2 regions of the Halobacillus sp. ABR2_026 genome follow, and region 2 is predicted to be linked to the other one. Evidence: a T-box and tRNA genes for the amino acid it is inferred to sense, from the RefSeq annotation. Region 2 holds a T-box; the other holds one or more tRNA genes.

Region 1 (6,259 bases), 3.6 Mb from region 2:
ATAATTTCACCGGGTCTCTCGTTGAGACAGTGCCCAAGTCGTTGCACCTTTCGTGCGGGTCGGAACTTACCCGACAAGGAATTTCGCTACCTTAGGACCGTTATAGTTACGGCCGCCGTTTACTGGGGCTTCGGTTCAACGCTTCGCATAAGCTAACGCATCCCCTTAACCTTCCAGCACCGGGCAGGTGTCAGCCCCTATACTTCGCCTTACGGCTTCGCAGAGACCTGTGTTTTTGGTAAACAGTCGCTTGGGCCTTTTCACTGCGGCTCCTCGGCAGAGGAGCACCCCTTCTCCCGAAGTTACGGGGTCATTTTGCCGAGTTCCTTAACGAGAGTTCTCCCGCTCACCTTAGGATCCTCTCCTCGCCTACCTGTGTCGGTTTGCGGTACGGGCACCTCTTTCCTCACTAGAGGATTTTCTTGGCAGTGTGAACTCAGGAGCTTCGGTACTTTATTTCCCTCCCCATCACAGCTCAACGTTGCCGGACGGATTTGCCTATCCGACCGTCTCACTGCTTGGACGCGCACATCCAGTGGCGCGCTCTCCTTATCCTCCTGCGTCCCCCCGTCGTTCAAACGGAAAGGAGGTGGTACAGGAATATCAACCTGTTGTCCATCGCCTACGCCTTTCGGCCTCGGCTTAGGTCCCGACTAACCCTGAGAGGACGAGCCTTCCTCAGGAAACCTTAGGCATTCGGTGAAAGAGATTCTCACTCTTTTTTCGCTACTCATACCGGCATTCTCACTTCTAAGCGCTCCACCAGTCCTTACGGTCTGACTTCACGGCCCTTAGAACGCTCTCCTACCACTGATCATAAGATCAATCCGCAGCTTCGGTGGTGTGTTTAGCCCCGGTACATTTTCGGCGCAGAGTCACTCGACCAGTGAGCTATTACGCACTCTTTGAATGATGGCTGCTTCTAAGCCAACATCCTGGTTGTCTAAGCAACTCCACATCCTTTTCCACTTAACACACACTTTGGGACCTTAGCTGGCGGTCTGGGCTGTTTCCCTCTCGACCATGAACCTTATCACCCACGGTCTGACTCCCAGAACAAAGTCGATGGCATTCGGAGTTTGACTGAATTCGGTAACCCGATAGGGGCCCCTCGTCCAATCAGTGCTCTACCTCCATGACTTTCTATTCTGAGGCTAGCCCTAAAGCTATTTCGGAGAGAACCAGCTATCTCCGTGTTCGATTGGCATTTCACCCCTACCCACACCTCATCCCCGTAATTTTCAACTTACGTGGGTTCGGGCCTCCAGTCAGTGTTACCTGACCTTCACCCTGGACATGGGTAGATCACACGGTTTCGGGTCTACGACCGCATACTCACTCGCCCTATTCAGACTCGCTTTCGCTGCGGCTCCGCTTCTGCTGCTTAACCTCGCATACGGTCGTAACTCGCCGGTTCATTCTACAAAAGGCACGCCGTCACCCATTAACGGGCTCCGACTACTTGTAGGCACACGGTTTCAGGTTCTCTTTCACTCCCCTTCCGGGGTGCTTTTCACCTTTCCCTCACGGTACTGGTTCACTATCGGTCACTAGGGAGTATTTAGCCTTGGGAGATGGTCCTCCCGGATTCCGACGGAATTCCTCGTGTTCCGCCGTACTCAGGATCCACTCCGGAGAGAGAAAGATTTCGACTACAGGGCTGTTACCTGCTCTGGCTGATCGTTCCAGATCGATTCATCTATCTTCCTCTTTGGTAACTCCAATGGAGTGTCCTACAACCCCAGAAAGCAAGCTTTCTGGTTTGGGCTGATTCCGTTTCGCTCGCCGCTACTTGGGAAATCGCGTTTGCTTTCTCTTCCTCCGGGTACTTAGATGTTTCAGTTCCCCGGGTGTGCCTTCCTATACCTATGTATTCAGTATAGGATGCTGTCCCATTACGAACAGCGGGTTTCCCCATTCGGAAATCTCCGGGTCAAAGCCTACTTACGGCTCGCCGGAGCATATCGGTGTTAGTCCCGTCCTTCATCGGCTCCTAGTACCAAGGCATCCACCGTGCGCCCTTATTCACTTAACTATCTTCGTGAAAAGACGTTTACAATTTCAATTAGATGTCTTGTCATCAATTGCCTCATCGTTAGATGAAACAATGATTCCTTATCCAGTTTTCAAGGTTCACAAGTTGAAAGATCGTTTGATCTCTCAAAACTGAACAACCAACACAGTACGTTTCCGTAATATCCTTAGAAAGGAGGTGATCCAGCCGCACCTTCCGATACGGCTACCTTGTTACGACTTCACCCCAATCATTGGCCCCACCTTCGGCGGCTGGCTCCATAAAGGTTACCTCACCGACTTCGGGTGTTGCCAACTCTCGTGGTGTGACGGGCGGTGTGTACAAGGCCCGGGAACGTATTCACCGCGGCATGCTGATCCGCGATTACTAGCGATTCCGGCTTCATGCAGGCGAGTTGCAGCCTGCAATCCGAACTGAGAATGGTTTTATGGGATTTGCTACACCTCGCGGCTTCGCTGCCCTTTGTACCATCCATTGTAGCACGTGTGTAGCCCAGGTCATAAGGGGCATGATGATTTGACGTCATCCCCGCCTTCCTCCGGTTTGTCACCGGCAGTCACCTTAGAGTGCCCAACTGAATGCTGGCAACTAAGATTAGGGGTTGCGCTCGTTGCGGGACTTAACCCAACATCTCACGACACGAGCTGACGACAACCATGCACCACCTGTCACTTGGTCCCCGAAGGGAAATCCCTATCTCTAGGGAGGTCCAAGGATGTCAAGACCTGGTAAGGTTCTTCGCGTTGCTTCGAATTAAACCACATGCTCCACCGCTTGTGCGGGCCCCCGTCAATTCCTTTGAGTTTCAGCCTTGCGGCCGTACTCCCCAGGCGGAGTGCTTAATGCGTTAACTTCAGCACTAAGGGGTGGAAGCCCCCTAACACCTAGCACTCATCGTTTACGGCGTGGACTACCAGGGTATCTAATCCTGTTTGCTACCCACGCTTTCGCACCTCAGCGTCAGAAACAGACCAGAGAGTCGCCTTCGCCACTGGTGTTCCTCCACATATCTACGCATTTCACCGCTACACGTGGAATTCCACTCTCCTCTTCTGTCCTCAAGTTCCCCAGTTTCCAATGACCCTCCACGGTTGAGCCGTGGGCTTTCACATCAGACTTAAGGAACCGCCTGCGCGCGCTTTACGCCCAATAATTCCGGACAACGCTTGCCCCCTACGTATTACCGCGGCTGCTGGCACGTAGTTAGCCGGGGCTTCCTCGTTAGGTACCGTCAAGGTACCGCTCTATTCGCACGGTACTTGTTCTTCCCTAACAACAGAACTTTACGATCCGAAGACCTTCATCGTTCACGCGGCGTTGCTCCGTCAGACTTTCGTCCATTGCGGAAGATTCCCTACTGCTGCCTCCCGTAGGAGTCTGGGCCGTGTCTCAGTCCCAGTGTGGCCGATCACCCTCTCAGGTCGGCTACGCATCGTCGCCTTGGTGAGCCGTTACCTCACCAACTAGCTAATGCGCCGCGGGCCCATCTGTAAGTGATAGCGAGAAGCCATCTTTCAACTTTCCTTCATGCGAAAGAAAGTATTACCCGGCATTAGCCCCGGTTTCCCGGGGTTATTCCGATCTTACAGGCAGGTTGCCCACGTGTTACTCACCCGTCCGCCGCTCGTTCCACGAGCTTCACCCCGGAGGGATCCGCTCGCTTCCCGCGCTCGACTTGCATGTATTAGGCACGCCGCCAGCGTTCGTCCTGAGCCAGGATCAAACTCTCCATAAAAGTTAAGTTTGACTTGCTCATTTGCACACCGAATGTGCTTTGTTTCAAATCTCTTCTATAAAAGAAGAAATGTTTTGACGTACTGGTTGGTTCGTTCAGTTTTCAAAGATCAAAAGTGAATCATGGTGGGCCTGAGTGGACTTGAACCACCGACCTCACGCTTATCAGGCGTGCGCTCTAACCAACTGAGCTACAGGCCCCGATGACATTCAATAAAATGGAGCGGGTGAAGGGAATCGAACCCTCATCATCAGCTTGGAAGGCTGAGGTTTTACCACTAAACTACACCCGCAAGTGTATCATGTTGTTTTAGCATTTCGATGGTCGGGAAGACAGGATTCGAACCTGCGACCCCTTGGTCCCAAACCAAGTGCTCTACCAAGCTGAGCTACTTCCCGTTGATGGCGCGCCCGAGAGGAGTCGAACCCCTAACCTTCTGATCCGTAGTCAGACGCTCTATCCAATTGAGCTACGGGCGCATTAAAAAAGCGACATTGATTATCTTATCATTTATTGTGTTTTGACGCAAGAACTTTTTTGAAAAAGTTTGGTGCGGCCGAGAGGACTTGAACCTCCACGGGATTACCTCCCACTAGGCCCTCAACCTAGCGCGTCTGCCGATTCCGCCACGACCGCAAAATTGCTAAATAACAATGGGATGCTGATCATGATAATTGGATAATGCGGGTGGAGGGACTTGAACCCCCACGCCGTGAAGCACTAGATCCTAAATCTAGCGTGTCTGCCAATTCCACCACACCCGCATAATAAATGGTGAGCCATGAAGGATTCGAACCTTCGACCCTCTGATTAAAAGTCAGATGCTCTACCAGCTGAGCTAATGGCTCCTTAAAAGGAATCTGTAACACTCAATGATCGTGATGTTTTTTAAAAGCACAAGAAACATCATATAATGTATTCATCTTTTTGTCAACCTTTTTTTCAAAGAAAAATGGCTGGGCCAGCTGGATTCGAACCAGCGCATGACGGTACCAAAAACCGTTGCCTTACCGCTTGGCTATGGCCCAAAAAGAGTGGCGGTCCGGACGGGACTCGAACCCGCGACCTCCTGCGTGACAGGCAGGCATCTCTAACCAACTGAACTACCGGACCTATGTATTGAAAAGTGACCCGTACGGGATTCGAACCCGTGTTACCGCCGTGAAAGGGCGGTGTCTTAACCACTTGACCAACGGGCCAATAAAGAGAATGGCGGAGAAGGAGGGATTTGAACCCTCGCGCCGCTTACGCGACCTACACCCTTAGCAGGGGCGCCTCTTCAGCCACTTGAGTACTTCTCCATAATGGCTCCAACGGTAGGATTCGAACCTACGACCGATCGGTTAACAGCCGATTGCTCTACCACTGAGCTACGTTGGAATAATGTATATTGTCTGCTGTTGTTTATCAGCGACGTTTTATATCTTATAACATCCTGCATTCAATGTCAAACCTTTTTTTCAATGAAATTTCAATGTAATTCATGAGTGAATGGCTTGTTTTTTTGAGGACTTAACTAATTTAACATGTGCATAATCTTTCGTCAATGGAAAATTTACTTCTTTTTAATCTTCCCTTTACATTTTCCACAGCCGAATTTTCTAGTATCCACTTTCCTTTTCCTTTTGTATGTCTGCCCGCATTTTGTACAAACATAATGGTGAAACTTTTCTTGTGAGGTGGAAGGAAGTGGTGAGCAATGTCTCGGAGATCCTGTCTTTTTCATTAGTGCTTTGAATTCAGGATCGCGGTGCCCAAAACCTTTTCCTTCTATATGAAGGTGATAGTGGCAAAGCTCATGTTTAATGATGCCTTCCAATTCGACACCATTTAATTCTACACTATATTTCGGATTGATTTCAATCACTTTTTTAGAAGGAATGTATCGGCCTCCTGTCGTCCTTAGACGAGAGTTGAAGTATACATCATGTACAAATGGTTTGTCAAAATATTCTTCTGAGAGTTTATGAGTCCATTGCTGCAATTCTTCATCTGTCATAGGAACACCTCCCTTGTCCTGTGCATACTCTACCACAAGTATGACTTGAATATAAAGGAGCTGAACTTTCATGCCATCATGGTTAATGAAACAAATGACACGAGCATTCTTGAACAAAGACAAATATCAAATCAAAATGCTGAACCAATGCTGGTACTATTATCAACACCTGCATAAATAAAAACCACCCGGAAAGATAGGCTCTCCAGGCAGTTGCTTTTTTTCTTATCCATTGTTAACCATAGTCAAGGCAATTCTCTGCTTCTGTACATCTACTTGATCTACCCAAACGGTCACCACATCCCCAACAGACACTACGTCCATTGGATGTTTCACGTATTTATTTGCAAGCTTCGAAATATGAACAAGCCCATCCTGCTTCACGCCAATATCTACAAACGCTCCAAAATCTACAACATTCCGAACCGTCCCTTCCAACTCCATTCCCTGTTCAAGATCTTCCATTGAAAGAACATTGGTTTTCAATAAT
Region 2 (6,259 bases):
TTTCCTGTTTCATCTTTCTTGTTCGTCTTACTTAATTATTTCTTTTCCACCCATATACGGACGAAGAACTTCCGGCACCATGACCGTTCCATCTTCCTGCTGATAATTTTCCAGAATAGCTGCTACGGTACGGCCGATCGCCAGCCCTGAACCGTTCAACGTATGGACGAACTCAGGCTTCCCTTTATCTTCTCTACGGAAGCGGATGCCTGCACGACGCGCCTGGAAATCTTCGAAGTTAGAGCAAGAACTGATTTCACGATAGGTCTCCTGGCTCGGGATCCACACTTCAATGTCGTATTTCTTAGCTGCTGTAAAACCAAGGTCCCCCGTACACATGCTCATCACACGGTATGGAAGTTTCAACAGCTGAAGGACTTTTTCTGCATGACCTGTCAATTCTTCAAGGATATCATAGGACTCTTCCGGCTTTGCCAACTGTACAAGCTCGACTTTATTGAATTGGTGCTGGCGGATCAATCCTCTTGTATCACGACCGGCAGAACCTGCTTCAGAACGGAAATTCGTGCTGAAGGCTACGAATTTTTGCGGGAGGTCTTCAACAGATAAAATTTCTTCTCTATGGAAGTTTGTGACTGGAACCTCAGCAGTTGGGATAAGGAAATAATCCCAGTCTTCGATCTTAAAGGCGTCTTCTTCAAATTTAGGTAATTGACCTGTACCAGTCATCGCTGTACGGTTGACCATTTGTGGTGGCAGCATTTCCTGATAGCCATGTTCATCTGCATGCAGATCCATCATGAAATTAAGTAACGCACGCTCTAAACGGGCGCCTAAGCCTTTGTAGAATACGAAGCGGCTTCCAGTAACCTTGGACGCTCTTTCAAAGTCAAGGATGCCTAAATCTGTCGCTACGTCCCAGTGGGGTTTCGCTTCAAAATCGAAAGTCGGGATCTCCCCGGCTTTTCGCGCTTCAATATTGTCTTCTTCATCTCCGCCGACCGGTACACTTTCGTGAGGAATGTTCGGGATAGATAATAGAAGCGTTTCAAGCTTCTCTTCGACTTCTTTCAACTCAGTATCAAGAGTCTTAATGCGATCGCCGACTTCGCGCATTTCTTTAATTTTATCATCCGCGTCTTCCTTCGCTTTCTTCAGCTGGGAAATTTCTTTAGACACTTCATTACGTTTTGCTTTCAATTCTTCTGCTTCCTGAATCAGTTCGCGGCGCTTGCTGTCCAAATCACCAAAGGCATCCAAGTCCGTGAGGTCTTCTCCACGATTTTGCAGTTTTCCTTTTACTTCTTCAAAGTTCTGCCGTAAATATTTCATATCCAACATGTTTATTTCCTCCTTTATTTATTCTCTTTGATTTTTTATAAAGCTAAACAAAAAAAGCTCCCGTCCCTAATAAGGGACGAGAGCTTTGGTTTAAGCTTCCCGCGATACCACCCAAGTTGAAGGTACACTTGACCTCCCGGCTTCACTCATAACGGTGAGTACCGGTCCAACCTACTCCTTTCAGTCGGACACTCAAGGATGGATTCACATGGCTTCTTCATCAGTTCACACCGGCCACTGACTCTCTTAGAGAAGAAGGGACATGTTACTAGTTCCTGTCATCGCGTTACATGATTGTTTGTGTTACATAAGATTAGCGGATTAAGAATTATAATGCAAGTGTTTTTTTAGCTTCTTCCACCATTTTTACAAAATGTTGGGTTAATCGATGGTCATCTGTTAATTCCGGATGGAAAGAACACGCTAAATAGTGGTCTTGCTGGGCAGCTACAATATGACCGTCGTAACGAGCCAGTACTTTCGTATTTTCTCCTACCCCTTCAATATATGGAGCACGGATGAATACGGCATTGAAAGCATCTGCCACACCATCAATATCCAGGTCGGCTTCAAAGCTTTCCCGCTGACGCCCGAATGCATTGCGACGGACTTTGATATCCATGACGCCCAGATGGACATCATAAGAACCATCGATTTCTGAAGCGAGCAGGATGAGCCCTGCACAAGTGCCGAAAATCGGTTTCCCGCTTTTTCCGAAGGCACGGACCGGCTCAAGGAACTCATATTTATCAATCAACCGGCGAATCGTCGTACTTTCTCCACCAGGAATGATTAACCCGTCAATATCATCCAGTTGTTCTGTTCTTTTTACAACGACGGCTTCAGCACCTGTCGCTTCAACAGAACGCACATGCTCACGGAAAGCTCCTTGAAGGCCTAATACACCGATTGTAGTCATGCTGCATTCTCCTTTACTTACACTTACTGACTGCGGTCCTGCATACGCTGTTCAGGAGTAAGGGTGGACATTTCCATCCCTTTCATGGCTGTACCAAGTCCTTTGGACAATTCACCGATCAGCTTGTAATCGTCATAGTGAGTGGTCGCTTCAACGATTGCACGAGCAAACTTCTCAGGATTGTTGGACTTGAAGATTCCGGAACCTACAAATACACCATCTGCTCCCAACTGCATCATCAACGATGCATCTGCCGGTGTGGCGATACCACCTGCAGCAAAGTTAACGACAGGCAGGCGACCTTCTTCACGAATCTCCATCAATAGATCGAAAGGTGCTCCGTTTTCTTTCGCATAGACCATCACTTCATCTTCAGAAAGTCCGCGAAGGTGACGGATTTGAGACTGAACCTGACGCATATGGCTGACAGCCTCTACGATGTTTCCTGTTCCTGGTTCACCTTTGGTACGAAGCATAGAAGCTCCTTCACGGATACGGCGTGTTGCTTCACCCAGGTTACGGCAGCCGCATACGAACGGAACTGTGTAATCATCTTTCTTGATATGATAGATCTCATCTGCCGGTGTAAGAACTTCACTCTCATCGATATAGTCCACGCCCATTGCTTCTAGGACGCGTGCTTCTGTAATATGCCCAATACGAGCTTTTGCCATAACTGGAATAGAAACAGCATTCATGACTTCTTCGACAATCGTAGGGTCCGCCATGCGGGCAACGCCGCCTGCTGCACGGATATCTGCTGGAACTCTCTCAAGAGCCATTACTGCAACAGCACCAGCCTCTTCCGCAATTTTCGCTTGTTCTGCGTTCACGACGTCCATGATGACGCCACCTTTTTGCATTTCTGCCATCCCGCGTTTTACGCGATCCGTACCTGTTTGTGCCATGTTGATTCCTCCCTAACCGCTATATAGTCCAAGCATTTTATTTTGAATCATAGATTCTTAACCTCTATTGTAACGCATTACTATATTAAATCCTACTGGTTAAATAGGGATTTTTTCACCTAGAACCAGCCTTTGACCATATCGACTGCTCCAGTGAAGATATCACTGAAGAATTCGCCGATGGCACCAAGTGTAAGCATAAACCAGTTCGCTTTTTCCACACTGGAGGATGTTACGATATCAACGGTCTTTCCACCTTCGGAAAGGATGTTTCCGTAGTTTTCTTCCCCGTTATAAACAAGGGTAGCTGTTCCTACTTTCTGGCCTTTTTCCACAGGGGCTACAAGTTTCCCGTCATCATCCAGTTGATCTTCAGAGATGTTGAACTGAATGTCATATTGGGATTCTTCTCCGTTTTTCACCAAAGTGCTCATTGCCGCACTCGTCTCAACCGCTACCTCGTCTTCTTTCCCTTTCGCAACAGATAGGGAAGACTCATCTTCCGGTGTCTCTCCTGCTGCGAAGAGCTCTTGGCGGGTAAATTGACCGAAACCGTAATCAAGGAGTTGTTTCGTTTGATTGAAACGGGAAGCCCTTGACTCCGACTTCATAACGACTGAAATGAAGCGCTGGCCATTCCGCTCCGCCGTACCCGTAAAGGTGTTCTGAGCTAGTTCCGTATAACCGGTCTTCAGGCCGTCCATCCCTTCGTATTCGAACTGTTTTAAGTTCTGGCCAGGCATGCCTGGAAGCATCCAGTTCCAGTTCGTAACCGTCTGACCTTCAAAATCAAGCGTTGGTTTGCTTGAGATCTCCAGAGCTTCGGGATAATCATTCGTCAAATGATAAGCGAGAAGTGCTGCGGATTTCGCTGAAAGCATGTTCGTTGCTTCAGGATCTGTCCCTTCAGGATAGTTGTCTCCCAAGTGGGAATTGTTGAGACCTGTCGCATTTACGAAATCGTAATCCGGCAGACCCATCTCTTCCGCTTTTTCATTCATCATCTGAACAAATTCACCTTCACTGCCTGCAATCAATTCTGTTAAGGCGATCGTTGTAGCATTATCCGAATTGATGGCCATCGCTTCATAAAGTTCACGTACCGTGTATTGTTGATCTAACTTCAGACCGACGCCTGAAAACTCAGGATTGGCTGATATATCATAAGCATATTGACTGATTTGTGTTGTCGTATCCCAGCTGATTTGACCTTCCTCGATGGCTTCCATCACCAGATATTCTGTCATCATCTTGGTCATACTAGCAGGAGGTAATGTCAAATCCGCCTCTTTTTCAAATAAAATCTTCCCTGTTTCCGCGTCCACAAGTATTGCCGATTCTGCGCCAACATCTACGCTTGCGTATGTATGTCCAGGATTGATGGACAAAGCAAAGAACCCCATAAGCAATGCCATCGTCAAGGCAATAGATGTTTTCATTCTTTGTGTCAACTTTCTCAACCTCCACCCTTAAAATATGCATCTTTGTTATTTTATCACATGAGTATATAAAAGAATAGACAGGGAAAAGTCCCTGTCTATCTCTCTCATGCGGGTCAAACGGAGTAGTTTGGCGCTTCTTTTGTTACTTGTACATCATGCGGGTGGCTTTCACGTAAACCAGCCCCTGTAATTCTGGTGAATTGAGCATCTGTTCGCAATTCACTGATCGTCGTTGTTCCGCAGTAACCCATACCCGAGCGGAGGCCGCCGAGAAGCTGATGAATGGAGTCTGCCAATGGTCCTTTATACGGCATACGCCCTTCAATTCCTTCCGGTACAAGCTTCTTCGCCTCTTGGTCGTTTTGGAAATAACGATCTTTGGATCCGGATTCCATCGCTCCGACCGATCCCATACCACGGTACACTTTAAATCGGCGTCCCTGGAAAATTTCCGTTTCTCCTGGGCTTTCGGAAACCCCGGCGAGAAGACTTCCGAGCATGACAGCATGACCGCCTGCAGCAATTGCCTTCACGATATCTCCGGAATATTTAATTCCCCCGTCCGCGATGACCGGCTTATTGTATTTCTCTGCTTCCTGTGCACAATCATAGACCGCTGTAATTTGAGGGACACCTACTCCTGCAACGACACGGGTTGTACAAATCGATCCTGGTCCAATTCCGACCTTGACAACGTCTGCGCCTGCTTCAATCAGTTCGCGGGTCGCTTCTGCTGTCGCCACATTTCCAGCAATAATATTCACTTCTGCATGGCGGGCACGGATTCGTTTCACCTGCTCGATGACTCCCTGAGAGTGGCCATGAGCCGTATCGACAACGAGAGCATCCACTCCTGCTTCCACTAACTTATCAATACGCGTCATGGCATCAGCGGTTACACCGACGGCTGCGGCACAAAGGAGACGCCCCTGCTCATCTTTGGCGGAGAGTGGGAATTCAATAACTTTCTCTATATCTTTGATGGTAATTAAGCCTTTAAGGATGCCATTATTGTCGACCATCGGAAGTTTTTCAATCTTATATTGCTGCAGGATCTTCTCTGCTTCATCCAGAGTCGTTCCCACAGGCGCTGTGACAAGATTTTCACTCGTCATTACGTCACTGATCTGCATGGAATAATCTTCGATAAAACGGAGGTCACGGTTCGTGAGGATGCCGACAAGTTTCTGTTCTTCCTCATTATTGACGATTGGTACACCTGAGATGCGGAATTTTCCCATCAAATGTTCAGCATCAAATACCTGGTGTTCCGGTGTCAAAAAGAATGGATTTGTAATTACGCCGCTCTCAGAGCGTTTCACTCGATCGACATGTTCCGCTTGTTCTTCAATCGACATGTTCTTATGAATGACACCGAGTCCTCCCTGACGCGCCATTCCGATCGCCATTTCTGCTTCCGTCACAGTGTCCATCCCGGCACTAATGATCGGCATGTTCAATCGCAGGGTCGGAGATAACTCCGTAGCGAGTGACACATCTCGTGGCAAAACATCGGACTTAGCAGGCAAAAGCAAAACATCATCGAACGTTAAACCTTCTTTTTTAAACTTGTCTTCACGCATGCTTGACCTCTCCTTTTTCTCTAAAATAGTTTGGGTGAAAGTGGGTAAAATAAGTGGTATAGTCGCAGACACCATTTCTTATTGTTATTTACAATACGACAATGG

What was found. The T-box of region 2 lies ahead of serS (serine--tRNA ligase). A T-box ahead of a tRNA ligase gene usually reads a tRNA of that ligase, here a tRNA-Ser.
Region 1: it encodes a tRNA-Ser, which carries the amino acid that the T-box ahead of serS (serine--tRNA ligase) is inferred to sense. The anticodon was not compared.

What each region holds. Positions count from the first base shown of each region.
Region 1 is NZ_JBSWTM010000001.1:355,551-361,809, reverse strand. Features, by position in the region: rRNA gene ACXADE_RS01990 (23S ribosomal RNA) at 1-2,035, opposite strand, end outside; rRNA gene ACXADE_RS01985 (16S ribosomal RNA) at 2,206-3,770, opposite strand; tRNA gene ACXADE_RS01980 (tRNA-Ile) at 3,894-3,970, opposite strand; tRNA gene ACXADE_RS01975 (tRNA-Gly) at 3,989-4,062, opposite strand; tRNA gene ACXADE_RS01970 (tRNA-Pro) at 4,092-4,168, opposite strand; tRNA gene ACXADE_RS01965 (tRNA-Arg) at 4,173-4,249, opposite strand; tRNA gene ACXADE_RS01960 (tRNA-Leu) at 4,319-4,406, opposite strand; tRNA gene ACXADE_RS01955 (tRNA-Leu) at 4,453-4,534, opposite strand; tRNA gene ACXADE_RS01950 (tRNA-Lys) at 4,543-4,618, opposite strand; tRNA gene ACXADE_RS01945 (tRNA-Gln) at 4,724-4,798, opposite strand; tRNA gene ACXADE_RS01940 (tRNA-Asp) at 4,806-4,883, opposite strand; tRNA gene ACXADE_RS01935 (tRNA-Glu) at 4,898-4,969, opposite strand; tRNA gene ACXADE_RS01930 (tRNA-Ser) at 4,981-5,071, opposite strand; tRNA gene ACXADE_RS01925 (tRNA-Asn) at 5,076-5,150, opposite strand; gene ACXADE_RS01920 (SprT family protein) at 5,326-5,769, opposite strand; gene cmpA (cortex morphogenetic protein CmpA) at 5,840-5,950, shown strand; gene ACXADE_RS01910 (Tex family protein) at 5,995-6,259, opposite strand, start outside.
Region 2 is NZ_JBSWTM010000001.1:3,928,089-3,934,347, reverse strand. Features, by position in the region: gene serS (serine--tRNA ligase) at 28-1,302, opposite strand; T-box leader at 1,372-1,593, opposite strand; gene pdxT (pyridoxal 5'-phosphate synthase glutaminase subunit PdxT) at 1,631-2,221, opposite strand; gene pdxS (pyridoxal 5'-phosphate synthase lyase subunit PdxS) at 2,245-3,129, opposite strand; gene ACXADE_RS19820 (serine hydrolase) at 3,249-4,580, opposite strand; gene guaB (IMP dehydrogenase) at 4,685-6,154, opposite strand; gene ACXADE_RS19810 (YaaC family protein) at 6,236-6,259, shown strand, end outside.